Regions from separate parts of the Nocardia sp. A7 genome, predicted to be linked through region 2. Evidence: riboswitches for the same ligand, from Rfam matches in the RefSeq annotation. Region 2 holds a riboswitch; each other region holds the start of a gene.
The links. Region 2 has a riboswitch for S-adenosylmethionine ahead of ACLJPD_RS08050 (rhodanese-like domain-containing protein). Riboswitches for the same ligand answer to the same signal wherever they lie in the genome.

Region 1 (3,580 bases), on a different contig from region 2:
GTTCATGGCCTCGCTGAGCAGCACATAGGTGGCTGGATCGAAGCGCTGACAGAGCTTGTCGGCCTGGTGCTCGAGGTAGCTCTGCACCGCGTACCGTCCACCGGTCCACGGGTTCTCGTCATCCTGGGCCCTGTTGGCGAACCGGTGGTCGAGTTCGCCGTCGGTGCGGTAGGTCAGGTGCGCGATGCGCCGGGCCAGCCCCATGCCGGTCATCGGCGCGCGACCGGTGCCGTGATAGTTGCCGCCCTGCCAGTCGGGATCGGCGGTGATCACGGCCATCTGGGTGGTCTGGGTGCCGATCTGGTCGGCGGTGGCCCTGGCCCCGACGGCCAGCACGAGCGCGGCCGAAACCCGCTCGGGCAGGCCGATCATCCACTCGAGCACCCGCATGCCACCCATCGAGCCACCGACCACCGCGCCGAGCCGCTCGATGCCGAGCACGTCGAACAACCGCGCCTCGGCGGTGACCTGATCGCGGATGGTCAGCTCGGGAAAGCGTGCGCCCCAAGGCTTTCCGTCGGGCCCGAGAGAGGAAGGCCCGGTACTGCCCTTGCAGCCGCCGAGCACATTGGTGGCGATCACGCACCACTCGTCGGTGTCGATCGGCGCGCCGGGCCCGACCATGCCTTCCCACCAGCCGGGCGCCCCGTCGGGCCCACCGACGACATGGGAGTCGCCGGTGAGCGCGTGTTCGACGAGCACCACATTGTCCAGCGCGGGCGAGAGCTCGCCCCAGCGTTGCACCGCCAGCCGCACATCCTCGACCACGGCGCCGTTCTCCAGCGCCACATCCCCGATGGCGACCAGACCGACTCGCCCGTCCGGCGGTGGCAGCAGGGCCACCCCGGTTCCGGGTCGGGCGATCGGCGATTCGGTGCTCACAGTCACGTCGTCGCCGCCGCGAACCCGGCCCGCAGATCGGCCAGAATGTCGTCGATTCCCTCGATGCCCACCGCGAGCCGGACCAGGCCGGGAGTGACGCCGGCCGCCAACTGCTCGTCGGGCGTCAACTGCGAGTGCGTGGTCGACGCCGGGTGGATCACGAGAGAACGCACATCACCGATGTTAGCTACATGGCTGTGCAGGCTGAGCGCGTCCACGAACTTCTTGCCCGCATCGACACCACCTGCCAGTTCGAACGACACGATCGCGCCCACGCCCTTTGGCGCCAGCTGCTTGGCCCGCGCGTACCAGGGTGAGGACTCGAGGCCCGCGTAGAACACGGCGTCGACACCCGGCTGCTCGGCGACGAACTTCGCGACCGTCTCGGCATTGCTGACGTGGCGTTCGACGCGCAAGCTGAGCGTTTCGATGCCCTGGGCGATGAGGAAGGCGTTGAACGGCGACACCGCCGCGCCCAGATCGCGCAGCAACTGCACGCGCGCCTTCAAAGCGAACGCGGGCGCACCCAGATCGGCGAACACCGCACCGTGGTAGCTGGGATCGGGCTCGGTGAAACCGGGGAAGCGCGCGTTGCCGTCGGCGTCGCGCACGGTCCAGTCGAAGGTGCCGCCGTCGACGATCACGCCCGCCACGGCCGTGCCGTGCCCACCCAGGTACTTCGTCGCCGAATGCACGACGATGTCGGCGCCGTGGGCCAGCGGCTGGATCAGGTAGGGGGTGGCGACGGTGTTGTCGACGATCAGCGGAAGGCCGTTCGCGTGCGCGACACCGGCGATGCCGGGAATGTCGAACACCGCGCTGCTCGGGTTGGCGATGGTCTCGCCGTAGAACGCCTTGGTGTTGGGCCCGATCGCCGCTGCCCACTGCGCGAGGTCATCGGGATCCTCGACGAACGAGACCGTGATGCCCAACTTGGGCAGCGAGTAGTGGAAGAGGTTGTAGGTGCCGCCGTAGAGGTGCGGGCTGGACACGATGTGGTCGCCCGCGCTTGCCAGGTTCAGGATGGCGTAGGTCTCCGCGGCCTGGCCCGAGGCCAGCAGCAGTGCCGCGACACCACCTTCGAGGGCGGCTACGCGCTGCTCCACCGCGTCCTGGGTGGGGTTCATGATCCGGGTGTAGATGTTGCCCGGTTCGGCGAGACCGAACAGCGCGGCGGCGTGATCGGTGTCGCGGAATGCGTAGGAGGTGGTCTGGTAGATCGGCAGTGCCCGCGCGCCGGTGGCGGCGTCGGGGGCCTGGCCCGCGTGGACCTGCTTGGTCTCGAAGGACCAGTTCTCGGGCAGGGAAGAGTCGGTCATGTCGTGCTCCAGAGGGGTGTCAGCCGGGGGATCTCGTCAACTGGGTCGGATCGACGGGTAACAACACATGGGGGCCTCCTGCAATGCGCGCTTGCTCTCGACTTTCGAGAGCCCGGTCATCACCCGGAGCACCCCACCGCAGCTGGAGGGTTGCCGACCAGCGAGCCGGGGCTTGGCGCTGGTACTCATGACCTTGTCGTCATGTTAACCGGAGATCTCTCTCCCGCGGAAACTTCCCCCGCATTTCCCGCCGAAGATCACTCCGTCGGCGGTGTGGCAGGCCTCGGCGTGTCGTCGCGCGTCGCGGATGTGTCGTGATCCGGTCGCGGTCTGAACTGGTCGTCCGGGCCCGCGCCGCCGTTGTGGGGGTGCGAGCGCCGCCGTGTTACTGCTCAGTAGCCGGTCAGGGCCCGATTGGGTGCCGCGGGGCAGGAGCGGCGGGATAGCTCCGATCAGTCCCGCACAGTGGGGCCTGCCGTCGCGGTGAGGTGGGGGACAGCAGTACGCTCGTCTTGTTTGCACCACACGTCCCGCAGACAACGCGGGGCATATACGTTGTCTGTTGGAACTGCTGGGGTCCGCTCACAAGCGTGTTCGCCTAGCCGTGCAATAAGGGCACCCACCGAGGAGGACACGAAGATCCATGTCCAAGATCAAGGTTGAAGGCACCGTTGTAGAACTCGACGGCGACGAGATGACCCGGATCATCTGGCAGTTCATCAAGGACAAGCTGGTTCATCCCTATCTCGACGTGAATCTCGAGTACTACGACCTCGGCATCGAGTACCGCGACAAGACTGACGACCAGGTCACCGTCGACGCGGCCAATGCCATCAAGAAGCACGGCGTCGGCGTCAAGTGCGCCACCATCACCCCGGACGAAGATCGGGTGAAGGAATTCGGTCTCAAGAAGATGTGGCGCTCGCCCAACGGCACCATCCGAAACATTCTGGGTGGCACCATCTTCCGCGCGCCGATCATCATCTCCAACGTGCCCCGCCTGGTGCCCGGCTGGACCAAGCCGATCATCATCGGCCGTCACGCCTTCGGCGACCAGTATCGCGCCACCGACTTCAAGGTCTACGAGGCGGGCACCGTCACGCTGACCTTCACCCCGGAGGACGGCAGCGAGCCGATCATCCACGAGGTCGTGAAGATGCCCGAAGACGGCGGCGTCGTCATGGGTATGTACAACTTCAAGAAGTCGATCGAAGACTTCGCGCGGGCCTCGTTCAACTACGGCCTGCAGCAGAACTACCCGGTGTACCTCTCCACGAAGAACACCATTCTCAAGGCCTACGACGGCATGTTCAAAGACACCTTCCAGGAAGTCTTCGACGCCGAGTTCAAGGCCGAGTTCGACGCGGCGGGCCTCACCT
Region 2 (3,580 bases):
TGGATGTCCCAGTCGGTGAAATTGCCGGTGCCCTTGACATTGCCGGTGCCGTCGAGCTGGGTGCGCTCGGTCTTCAGGCCGACGACCTTGCCGTCTGCGCCGAGGATCTCCGAGGGGGACTCGAAGAAGTGCAGGAACAGCTTGTGCGGGCGGTCGCCGTGATCGCGAATGGCCCACTGCTCCAAGGTGTTGGCGACCATGTCGACCTGCTTGGAGTTACGACGCGCGGCTTCGGAGCCCTCGTCGTAGTCGATGTCCTCGGGGTTGACGATGACCTCGATCGTCGGCGAGTGATCCAGTTCGCGCAGCTCGAGGGGCGTGAACTTGGCCTGCGCGGGGCCGCGGCGGCCGAAGACGTGGACCTCGACGGCCTTGTTGGCCTTGAGTCCTTCGTAGACGTTCGGCGGGATCTCGGTCGCCAGCAGTTCGTCACCGGTCTTGGCCAGCACACGCGCGACGTCGAGGGCGACGTTGCCGACACCGAGGACCGCGACCTTCTCGGCCTCGAGGGGCCAGGAGCGCGGGACGTCGGGGTGGCCGTCGTACCAGGACACGAAGTCGGCGGCACCGTAGGAACCGTCGAGTTCGATACCGGGGATCGCGAGTGCGCGGTCGGCGTTGGCGCCGGTGGAGAAGATGACCGCGTCGTAGAACTGGCGCAGGTCGTCGAGGGTGATGTCGGTGCCGTAGTCGATGTTGCCGAGCAGGCGGACCTGTTCCTTGTCGAGGACCTTGTGCAGGGCGGTGATGATGCCCTTGATGCGCGGGTGGTCGGGGGCGACGCCGTAGCGGATCAGGCCGAAGGGCGCGGGCATGCGCTCGTAGAGGTCGATGCTCACGTCGGCATCGGACTTCATCAACGCGTCGGCGGCGTAGATACCGGCCGGTCCCGCACCCACGATCGCGATGCGAAGTGGGCGAGTCGCTGCAAGCTGTTCGGTCATTTCTACGCGCACCCTTTGGTCGAGAACTGATTTGACGGCGTCAACTTAGCTTAGGCTAAGTCGGACATCCGCTTAGTGGCAGCTGCCATCGACGTCGGCAGCCGACCGCGATCAAGGCGATTCTAGCTGCGGCGTTGCGGCCACCCGGCGCGCGGTGTAGCTGCCCGCGCGGGTCTGTCAGGATTACAGCATGAACGAGGAGCAAACAGGCTCGGATGACCAGCCCGTAGTGGTGGATCAGACCGACAAGCGTTCCATCGTCCCGTTCGTCGCGGCCGCGGTGATCGCGATCATCGTGCTCATCGGCATCGTGGCGGGCGGATTGCTCTCACCCGCTGAGAAAAATGTCACAGAGGCCGACCGTCTCGCAGCCGCCGTCACCAACTATATCGACGCCCGCTCGCGCAGCGACCTCCGTCCGCCTGCGGGCGTGGCCTGCCCAGGCTTCAACGAAGAGTCCTCAGGCCTCGGCGAACAGCTCGGTGGCCCGAAATCCACTGTCACGATCGACGGCAAGGGTTTCGTGAACGCGACTGTCAACGGCGACCGCGCCAAGATCGACGCGACCGTGGTGGTCAACGGCAACCCGTCGACGTTCAACTGGAAACTGACCCGCGTCGACAGCGCGTGGTTGGTGTGCACCTTCTGAATCGTTTGACACGATGACCGGTGCCGAGGCAATCTCAGATCGCAAGGTCATGAGTGCCAGCGTCAAGCCCCGGCTCGCTGGTCGGCAACCCTCCTCCGCGGTGGGGTGCTCCGGGTGACGACCTGGCCGTGTGTTCCGGAGTTCCGGCACGGCAAGAGCGGATTCACGCAGGAGGATCGACATGACTTACGCCGGCGATATCACCCCTGAGAAGGCGTGGGAGCTGCTCACCGAGCATCCCGGCGCCGTGTTGGTCGACGTGCGCACCGAAGGCGAGTGGGCACACATCGGCATTCCCGACACCAGCTCCATCGAACGCCCGGCCCATTTCATCGAATGGGTCGACGGCACCGGCACGCGTAACCCGGAGTTCGGTGTGCAGCTCGAGAAGGCACTCGCCGGTCGCCCCGACGACGCACCGGTGGTGTTCCTTTGTCGCTCCGGTCAGCGTTCCGCGCACGCGGCGAACCTGGCGACGGCGGCGGGCGTGGCACCGTCCTACAACGTGCTCGACGGATTCGAAGGTGGCCCCGACGCGTTCGGTCAGCGCGGTAGTACCGGTTGGCGCGCGGTCGGCCTGCCGTGGCGTCAGGCATAAGGAGAAAAGCATGATCACCGGTGGTTCGTTCGACAAGCCACTGCCCGAAGGCGTCGGTCCCGCCACGCTCGGCGTGCGTGGCGGCCTGCGCCGTTCCGGCTTCGACGAGACGTCCGAGGCGCTGTATCTGACCTCGGGTTTCGTCTACGAGAGCGCCGAGGCCGCCGAGGCCGCGTTCACCGGCGACGTCGAGCACTTCGTCTACTCCCGCTTCGGCAACCCGACCGTGGCGATGTTCGAGGAGCGCATCCGCCTGCTCGACGGTGCCGAGGCGGCCTTCGCGACCGCGTCCGGCATGTCCGCGGTGTTCACCGCCCTCGGCGCGCTGCTGCAGGCAGGCGATCGACTCGTGGCCGCCCGCAGCCTGTTCGGCTCCTGTTTCGTGGTCTGCAACGAGATCCTCCCGCGCTGGGGCATCGAAACCGTCTTCGTCGACGGTGACGACCTCGACCAGTGGGAGCAGGCCCTCTCCGTCCCCACGCAGGCAGTCTTCTTCGAGACCCCAGCCAACCCGATGCAGACCCTCGTCGACGTCCGTAAGGTCACCGAGCTCGCCCACGCCGCGGGCGCGAAGGTGGTGCTGGACAACGTCTTCGCCACCCCGTTGCTCCAGCGCGGCTTCGAACTCGGCGCCGACGTGGTCGTCTACTCCGGCACCAAGCACATCGACGGCCAGGGCCGCGTTCTCGGCGGCGCGATCCTCGGCGCCAAGGACTACATCGACGGCCCCGTCAAAACCCTGATGCGCCACACGGGTCCGGCCCTGAGCCCCTTCAACGCGTGGACCTTGCTCAAGGGCCTGGAAACCATGCCGTTGCGCGTGCGCCACTCCACCGAATCGGCGCTGAAAGTGGCCGAGTTCCTGGAGACCAGCACATCGGTCGACTGGGTGAAATACCCCTTCCTGCAATCACATCCGCAACACGCACTGGCCACCGAGCAGATGACCGGCGGCGGCACAGTCGTCACCTTCGCCCTCAACGGCGACGACGGCAAGAAGCGTGCCTTCGAGGTACTGAACCGCCTGCGCATCATCGACATCTCCAACAACCTCGGCGACGCCAAAACCATGATCACCCACCCCGCCACCACCACCCACCGAGCCATGGGCCCGGAAGGGCGCGCGTCAATCGGCTTGTCCGACGGGGTAGTTCGCATCTCGGTCGGCCTGGAAGACCTCGAAGATCTCCTCGGCGACCTCGACCACGCCCTGAGCTAGCCGCACCGTCACGAGGTCCTCGCGGCGTCCAGGATCGCGATCGCCTCGTCGATCGGATCGATGACGAAGAGTTCGGTTCCGGCGTCGGTGTCGAGGCGCAGGCGAGTGCGGATGCCGCCGCTGAACAGGCCGCCATCCGGGCTCTGTCGTCCGACGGCACGCAGTTGGGT
Region 3 (3,580 bases), on a different contig from region 2:
AAGTTTCATCAGTGTCGAAACCTGTCGTGGGAAGGGATACTCAGCGCACGCGCGACAGGAATGCCTGCGTGCGTGGATGGTCGGGGTGGTCGAGGACCGTGGCGGCGTCGCCTTGTTCGACGATCTGTCCTTCGTCGAGGAAGACGACCGTGTCGGCGACCTCACGGGCGAACCCGATTTCGTGGGTGACGATCACCAGGGCCGTGCCGGTGACGGTGAGATCGCGGATCACGGCGAGGACCTCGCCGACCAGTTCCGGGTCGAGCGCGGAGGTGGGCTCGTCGAACAGGATCAGGCGCGGCTTCAGGGCAAGGGCTCGCGCGATGGCGACGCGCTGCTGCTGGCCGCCGGAGAGCCTGCGCGGGTAGGCGTCGGCGAAATCGGCGAGCCCGACCCGGTCGAGGAGTTGTTTCGCCTCCGCGAGCACCTCGCCGCGCGGCCGCCGCTGTGCCGCGACCGGGGCGAGCACGACGTTGTCAAGGACCGTGAGATGCGGGAACAGATTGAACTGCTGGAACACGAAGCCGATCTGGCTGCGCTGGGCGCGCACCGCGTGGTCGGGTAGCGGGCGCAGGGTGTTGCCGCGCTGCCGGTAGCCGATCAGCGCACCGTCGACGTGCACGGTGCCCGCGTCCTGTGCCTCGAGGTGGTTGAGCACCCGCAGCAAGGTGGACTTGCCCGAGCCGGACGGGCCGATCAACGCGACGACCTCGCCGGTACGCACCGCCAGGTCGACGCCACGCAGCACTTCGGTGCCGTTGTAGGACTTGCGAATTCCCCTCGCCTGCACCGCTGGGGTCATCGGGTGGCTCCTCGGGGTGCGACGGCGATCTCGGAGACCTTGGCGCGGACCCGCTGCCACGGTGTCGGCGGCAACTCGCGCTGCGCGCCCTTGGCATAGTGACGTTCGACGTAGAACTGGACGATCGTCAGCGCGGTGGTGAGCACGATGTACCAGGCTGTGGCCACCATCAGCAGCGGCACCACCCGGCCGTTGCGGCCGAAGATCACCTGGACCTGGTAGAACAGCTCGGCGATCGCCATGACCGACACGATCGAGGTGCCCTTGAACAGGCTGATCACCTCATTGGCGGCGTTCGGCAGAATCGAGCGCATCGCCTGCGGCAACACGATCGTGCGGAACTGCCGCCAGCGCGGAATCCCGAGCGCCGCAGCCGCTTCCAGCTGACCACTGTCGACGGCGAGTAACCCCGCCCTGATCAGTTCGGCTGAATACGCGGCCTGATGAAGGGCCAGGCCGATCACCGCCGCGGTGAAACCGCTGATGACGCCGTTGACTTCGAAATCGAAGAACGCAGGCCCGAACGGAACACCAACGGACAGGCGGGGATACAGGTAGGCGATGTTGAACCAGAACAGCAGCTGCACGATCAGTGGGATCGAACGGAATGCCCAGATGTAGGTCCAGGCGATCACCCGCAGCACGGGATTGTTCGACACCCGCCCGATGGCCAGTAGCGTGCCGATCGCGAATCCGAGGACGGTGCCCCACAGGGTCAGCTCGATCGTCACTCGCAGCGCGGCCAGCACCGATTTCGCGGTGAAGTACTGGGCGAAAGTGCCCCAGTCCCAGCCGGGATTGGTGATCAGACCGTGCGTGAACTGGGCCACCAGCAGCAGCGCGATCGCCGCGACGACCCACCGCCACGGGTGCCGCGAGCCGGCGATCCGGGGAAGGTCGTCGGACAGTGGCGCAGTGGGCGGCGCGTCGCCCGGCGGGGCGGTCTCGGCGTCGGAGACGGCGGACGCGGTCATGGGAGTCCTTCGCGAAAACAGTGGAACGAGGCACAGTGACCTCCACCCGGCCAGCTACGGGCTCACGATCTGGCGGCGCTCAGGCCCGACAGGCCGTTGCGGTCACCCGGCACTGGTCGATATGTCGGCGGCGATATCCCACGGTCAACACGAAACTCCTCCATCGATCCCGGCAGAAGCACCCACACCCTCGAGCGGGCGGGTTGCTGCGACGTCGTAGAGCCAGGTCTCTCGGTCGCTCTGGATGGTTGTGCCCTGGCGGTTGGGCCCGAGCTGAATCAGCATGTGGCACAGGTGTGACCGCGCACAACGGTAGAAATCAGCGTGAGCGCAGAGCTTGGAACCGGCCGGAGGCACCGGCATAATTGCCCGGGTTCGGCGTGCTCGGTGGATTCGCTGCGAGTTGGCGACGCGCCGAACGGTCGGTAACCTCACCTGCCGGGATTCACCCACTGCGCGCGGTAGCGTCGGCTTTCTCTGCGTCGATGAGGAGTACGTCGTGATCGTGCCGCGCCGTTCCACCACACTGACCGCGCTGACGGCCTGCGCCGCCGCGCTGCTGCTGGCCGCGCCACTCGCCGCCGCCGAACCGGTCGCGCCGGTGGCGCCCGCCGTTACCAGGGACGCCCCGAACGCCACGCCCGCCGCAGGACCGGGCGATCTCCTCGGCGCCTACCAAACGGTCGTCGAGACGCTGAAAGCCATGGGCATCCAGCCGTTCCTCTACCCCACGGTCGCCGCGAACTGCACCGGTGACGGCGCGGGCCTTGTCCCCGCCGTCGCGGGCGCGGTGCCGGGCCCGTGGCCGGCGAACACCCTCCCGATCCCCGGTCTCGACCTCTCCGCCGTGAAGTCCGGCCAAACCCTGTTCACCTTCTTGCCCTACGGCCTGGCCCCCGACACCGCCGCCACGAAGACCTCCGGCATGCAGGTGGCCTGGCTCAATATCAGCACCGGCCGCGGTGGCATGGCCTCGATGGGCCCGATCGCCGACATCGTGCGCGCCATGGTGCCGCCCGAGGTCCCCGCCGAACTGCGCCCCCTCGCCGAAACCGCCATCCGCGACTTCCTCTTCGCCGCCATCCCCGTCGGCGGGGTGCGCGCGGTCCCCGTCGACACCGGCCGCGGGACCGTGTTGGCTGCGGTCTTCGGCACCACCGACAACGCGGGCCGCTCCTGCTTCTTCTTTCCCACCGTCGGCATCACCGAGGTCGACTGAGTCCTGGAGCGTCGGCCGACCGGGAACAGTCCTCAGGCGCGGCGGGCGACGGGGTCGTCGGGAGTGATCAGAGGCCGTTGTTTCCACCGGAGGCGGCCGGTCCGGTGGCGGTGGTGGGAGCGGGTCCACAGGGTCAGATAGTTGGCTACAGCCACGGGGTGGGCCAGGGCTGAGATGAGGTCGGAACTCGTTGGGCGGCGGCGGGTTTCGATGGTGCGGGCGGTGAGGCGGCTGGTGATGGCCGCCAGGTAGCCGAGGATGCCTGCGCGGCGGGTGCGGCCGCGACCGCAGAGGGCGGCCAGTGGGGGGATCCAATAGGCAAGGGCAGCAAGGATTCCGATGGCGGCACCGGTGTCGCGGCGGCCGCCGAAAGCCGACCAGAGCCAACGGGTGTATCCGTCGGTGAGTTCGGTGGTGCCGGTGTACATGCGGGTGCTCGCGGCCTGCCCTGCGGTGACCAGGGCGGTGCGGTGGCCTGCTCGACGCACCGCCCGCGCCAGGTCCAGATCTTCGGTGGCACTGGCGGCTACGGCCCCGTGGCCGCCTGCGGCACGGTAGGCCTCGACGTCGACGGCCAGGAACTGC
Region 4 (3,580 bases), on a different contig from region 2:
ACAAACTCATCGACCTCGGCGACCACACCCTGGCCGTAGGCCTGGTAACCCGAGTCCACGACCAAACCGAAGAGTCCCCCTCAGCAGCCCCACTGCTCTACTACAACGGCAAATACCACCGCCCGACAGCCCTCGACACCTGAGACCGGCGTCATCGTTCAGCCGATCAGGCAGGGGGCTGCGCCTTCAGGGGAAGAGGTGGTGAGGGGGCGGGTTTCGGGGGTGGGGTTCCAGTGGCCGTCGGTGGCGGCGTAGGTCCAGGTGGGGCCGTTGGTGATCAGGGTAGTGACCGCTTCGATCAGGCGGTCTACGTCGGCGGCGGTGGTACCGAGGCCGATGCTGGCTCGCAGGGCCGCGTCGAGGCCGAGGCTGGTGAGGAGGGGGTGGGCGCAGAAGCGGCCGTCACGCAGGCCGATGGCGTGTTCGGCGGAGAGGTAGGCGGCGACCTGGCCGGGGGCGTAGTCGGCGATGGTGAAGGCGACGATGCCGACGCAGTCGGGGCTGTCGGACCAGATGTTGACCAGGTCGACGCCGGGGATCGCGGACAGGCCGTCGCGGAGCCGATCGGCCAGGAAGCGTTCGTGGGCAACGAGTTCGGTGGGGTCGATGGCGGCGAGCGCATCGCAGGCGGCGGCGATAGCGGCCGCGCCCAACACATTCGGCGAACCGGCCTCGTGCCGCTGGGGCGCGCAGGCCCATTCGACCGCTGTCACACCGACCTCGCGCACGGCACCACCACCGGCGAGGTACGGCTCACCCTGGTCCAGCCAGTCCCGCCGCCCGACGAGCACGCCCGAACCGAACGGGGCGTACAGCTTGTGCCCGGAGAACGCGAGGTAGTCGATCCCGCTCTCGCGCAGGGAGATCCGTCGATGTGGGGCCAGCTGAGCGGCATCGACCAGGATGCGCGCACCACACAGGTGGGCGATGGTCGCGAGGCGTTCCAGCGGCAGCACTTCACCGGTGACATTGGACGCCCCCGTCACCGCAAGCAGCGCGGCAGGCTTGCTGCACAGCTCGGCCACAACGCGCTGAATCGTCTCCTCGACGGTATTCGCGGCCCGAACAACCCGACGACCGTGCTTGGTCCACGGCAAAAAGTTCGCGTGATGCTCGATATCGAGGACCACGGTCTCCCCCGGCACGCACCCGGCCAGCAGGTTCAGTGAATCGGTGGTGTTGCGCGTGAACACCACGACCTGGTCGTCGTCAGCATCGAGGAACCGGGCAACCGAACCACGCGAGGCCTCGTAGCACTCGGTCGAGATGCGTGAGGCGTACCCCGCACCCCGATGCACGCTGGCGTAGAACGGCAACAACTGCGAAATCCGGTCGGTGACCTGCTTCAACGCGGGCGCACTCGCCGCGTAGTCGAAGTTGGCGTAGGTGCTTGTACCGCCCTGAACGAGCGGAACCCGCAGGTCAGCACCGGAAACAGCGGCGATGGCACAGGTGGGGTCGATTACAGCAGTCATGACGAAATCCCGTCGGCTCAGGGACCCGCTCAAAAGAGGTGGCCCGCGCTTGCCGCGCCCAATTCGGACGTCAGCCTGGTCGTCACCCGGAGCACCCCACCGCGGAGGAGGGTTGCCGACCAGCAAGCCGGGGCTGAACGCTGGTACTCGTGACCTGCAACGAGAGTGGCAGACGACCGCCGGACCTGTCAACCACCCTCGTTTTCGAGGCACGCCCGAAGCGAAGGGAATCGCCCATGACCCGGCGTGGCGGAACTAGCATCCGACGAAGGGAATTGCTGCGCTGAGGGCTCGGCAGATCAATGTGGCGCTGCGGGTGGGGTCCGATGTCAAACCGGTACACAAGGGGTGAACTTTGCCCGTGATGGACGCCGTACGATCGAGTGAAGCGAAAACCGTCCACGCATATGATCGGAAGAAGACCATGTCACACGCCTTGAGCTCCACTTCGGCGGACGTGAGCGCCGATCTGCCCGACGAATTCGTCCACCTGGCCAGGTTGGCGTTGGCCGGGCGTGAGCAGGATGTCGCGATGTTCGTGCGGCGGGCCGCGCGGCGACACCGCCATGCCAGTCCCGAGCTGGCCGACGCGTTGATCGCGCTGCTGCGACAGAACCCCACGCGCGCCAATCCCCTACGCGCGGAGGTGGATACGCCGATTCCGGTCGACGGGGACAGCAGACTGCCGCTGCTGCGGGTGACCGCGCCCGGCGCCACCGCCGAAGTACCGATTCTGGCTGCCGAAACCTACGCCGTGCTCACCCAGATCGTCGACGAACGCAAGCAGGTCGACCGGCTGGCCGCCGCCGATCTCACCCCGGCGAGCAGCCTGCTGTTCGTGGGTCCGCCCGGTGTCGGCAAGACGATGGCAGCGGCTTGGCTGGCCCACCAATTGTCTTTGCCACTGGTGGTTCTCGACCTGGCGACCATCATGAGCAGCCTGCTCGGCAAGACCGGCACCAACCTGCGCCACGCCATCGATTACGCCAAGCAGCGGCCGTGCGTCCTGCTGCTCGACGAGCTCGACGCCATCGCCAAACGCCGCGACGACGATCGCGACGTGGGCGAACTGAAGCGCCTGGTGACGGTGCTGCTGCAGCAGATCGACGACTGGCCGACCGGCGGCGGCCTTGTCATCGGCGCGACCAACCACGCCGACCTGCTTGATCCGGCCGTGTGGCGGCGCTTCGAGGTGAGCGTGGAGTTCGCATTGCCCGAGGCGGAGCAACGCTGCGAGGCGATCCGCCGGTTCGCGGGCCAGCCGCTGCCCGACGGTGCGGTAGATGCGGTCGCGCTCGCGTCGAAAGGGCTGTCGTTCAACGACATAGAGCGAACCATGCTGCGGTTGCGCAGGCGCTGTGTGCTGGAGGACCAGCTACTACCCGGCTTGATGGCCGAGCATTCCGCACGACTAGTAGCTGAACTTCCCAAAACGGATCGGTTACGGCTCGCACAGACGCTGACGGGCGTGTCAGGCTTGTCTCAGAGACAGATCAGTGCGCTCACGGGGGTCTCGCGTGACACCATCCGTGGCTTCACACATCGACGGGAATAACGTGGCAGCTGGGGGGATTTCGGGTGGCGGGACCGCGATTTCTGATCGGCTTCGGTGAGCGACTGACCACGCCCATCTCCCCCAGCAGGTCCGGTGGTTCGCCGCAGCCGCCGTACACGGTCGAGCAGGCGCGGGCCCGGCTCGCGCCGATGTTGAGCGCAGCGACCGCGAGTGCCGACTCGTTGCCGAAAACGGCCTGCCCGGAGGACGAGACCGTCGCCGCGGTCACCCTGCATCCGCAGTACCTGTCCAAAAGTGGCTATCCCACCAGACTTCTCACGTCGATGCAGCTGGATCCACTGGGCAGCAGGCCGGTGGCGATCGCCCCGGAACACGGCACACCACGGGCCAGCACCCTGCTGTTCCTGGCGACGACTCGCGTCAATCTGCAGTTGCTCGCGGCGCGGATCCGCGCCGACGCACCGCTGGGCGGCGCCGAGAACGGCATCGTCAGCCTGGCGGAATTCCGCCTCAACAATCCCGAGGACAGGCTCAGACTCGCGACGGCGCCGCGCGATTCGGAGACGGTCGCCGAATTGGTCCTGCACTC

Region 1: linked by a shared signal. The riboswitch ahead of ACLJPD_RS18930 (bifunctional o-acetylhomoserine/o-acetylserine sulfhydrylase) and the one ahead of ACLJPD_RS08050 (rhodanese-like domain-containing protein) in region 2 are both predicted to bind S-adenosylmethionine.
Region 3: linked by a shared signal. The riboswitch ahead of ACLJPD_RS29555 (amino acid ABC transporter permease) and the one ahead of ACLJPD_RS08050 (rhodanese-like domain-containing protein) in region 2 are both predicted to bind S-adenosylmethionine.
Region 4: linked by a shared signal. The riboswitch ahead of ACLJPD_RS21830 (aminotransferase class V-fold PLP-dependent enzyme) and the one ahead of ACLJPD_RS08050 (rhodanese-like domain-containing protein) in region 2 are both predicted to bind S-adenosylmethionine.

Annotation. Positions count from the first base shown of each region.
Region 1 is NZ_JAJPWE010000003.1:179,844-183,423, reverse strand. It holds gene ACLJPD_RS18935 (homoserine O-acetyltransferase) at 1-888, opposite strand, end outside; gene ACLJPD_RS18930 (bifunctional o-acetylhomoserine/o-acetylserine sulfhydrylase) at 885-2,201, opposite strand; SAM riboswitch class IV at 2,284-2,394, opposite strand; gene ACLJPD_RS18925 (NADP-dependent isocitrate dehydrogenase) at 2,845-3,580, shown strand, end outside.
Region 2 is NZ_JAJPWE010000001.1:1,776,959-1,780,538, reverse strand. It holds gene ACLJPD_RS08060 (FAD-dependent oxidoreductase) at 1-944, opposite strand, end outside; gene ACLJPD_RS08055 (hypothetical protein) at 1,135-1,593, shown strand; SAM riboswitch class IV at 1,639-1,757, shown strand; gene ACLJPD_RS08050 (rhodanese-like domain-containing protein) at 1,775-2,191, shown strand; gene ACLJPD_RS08045 (O-succinylhomoserine sulfhydrylase) at 2,202-3,410, shown strand; gene ACLJPD_RS08040 (hypothetical protein) at 3,419-3,580, opposite strand, start outside.
Region 3 is NZ_JAJPWE010000006.1:147,047-150,626, forward strand. It holds gene ACLJPD_RS29545 (ABC transporter substrate-binding protein) at 1-9, opposite strand, end outside; gene ACLJPD_RS29550 (amino acid ABC transporter ATP-binding protein) at 41-802, opposite strand; gene ACLJPD_RS29555 (amino acid ABC transporter permease) at 799-1,776, opposite strand; SAM riboswitch class I at 1,934-2,027, opposite strand; gene ACLJPD_RS29560 (hypothetical protein) at 2,276-2,995, shown strand; gene ACLJPD_RS29565 (glycosyltransferase family 2 protein) at 3,028-3,580, opposite strand, start outside.
Region 4 is NZ_JAJPWE010000003.1:847,286-850,865, forward strand. It holds gene ACLJPD_RS21825 (flavin reductase family protein) at 1-143, shown strand, start outside; gene ACLJPD_RS21830 (aminotransferase class V-fold PLP-dependent enzyme) at 159-1,475, opposite strand; SAM riboswitch class IV at 1,516-1,630, opposite strand; gene ACLJPD_RS21835 (AAA family ATPase) at 1,912-3,030, shown strand; gene ACLJPD_RS21840 (S8 family peptidase) at 3,054-3,580, shown strand, end outside.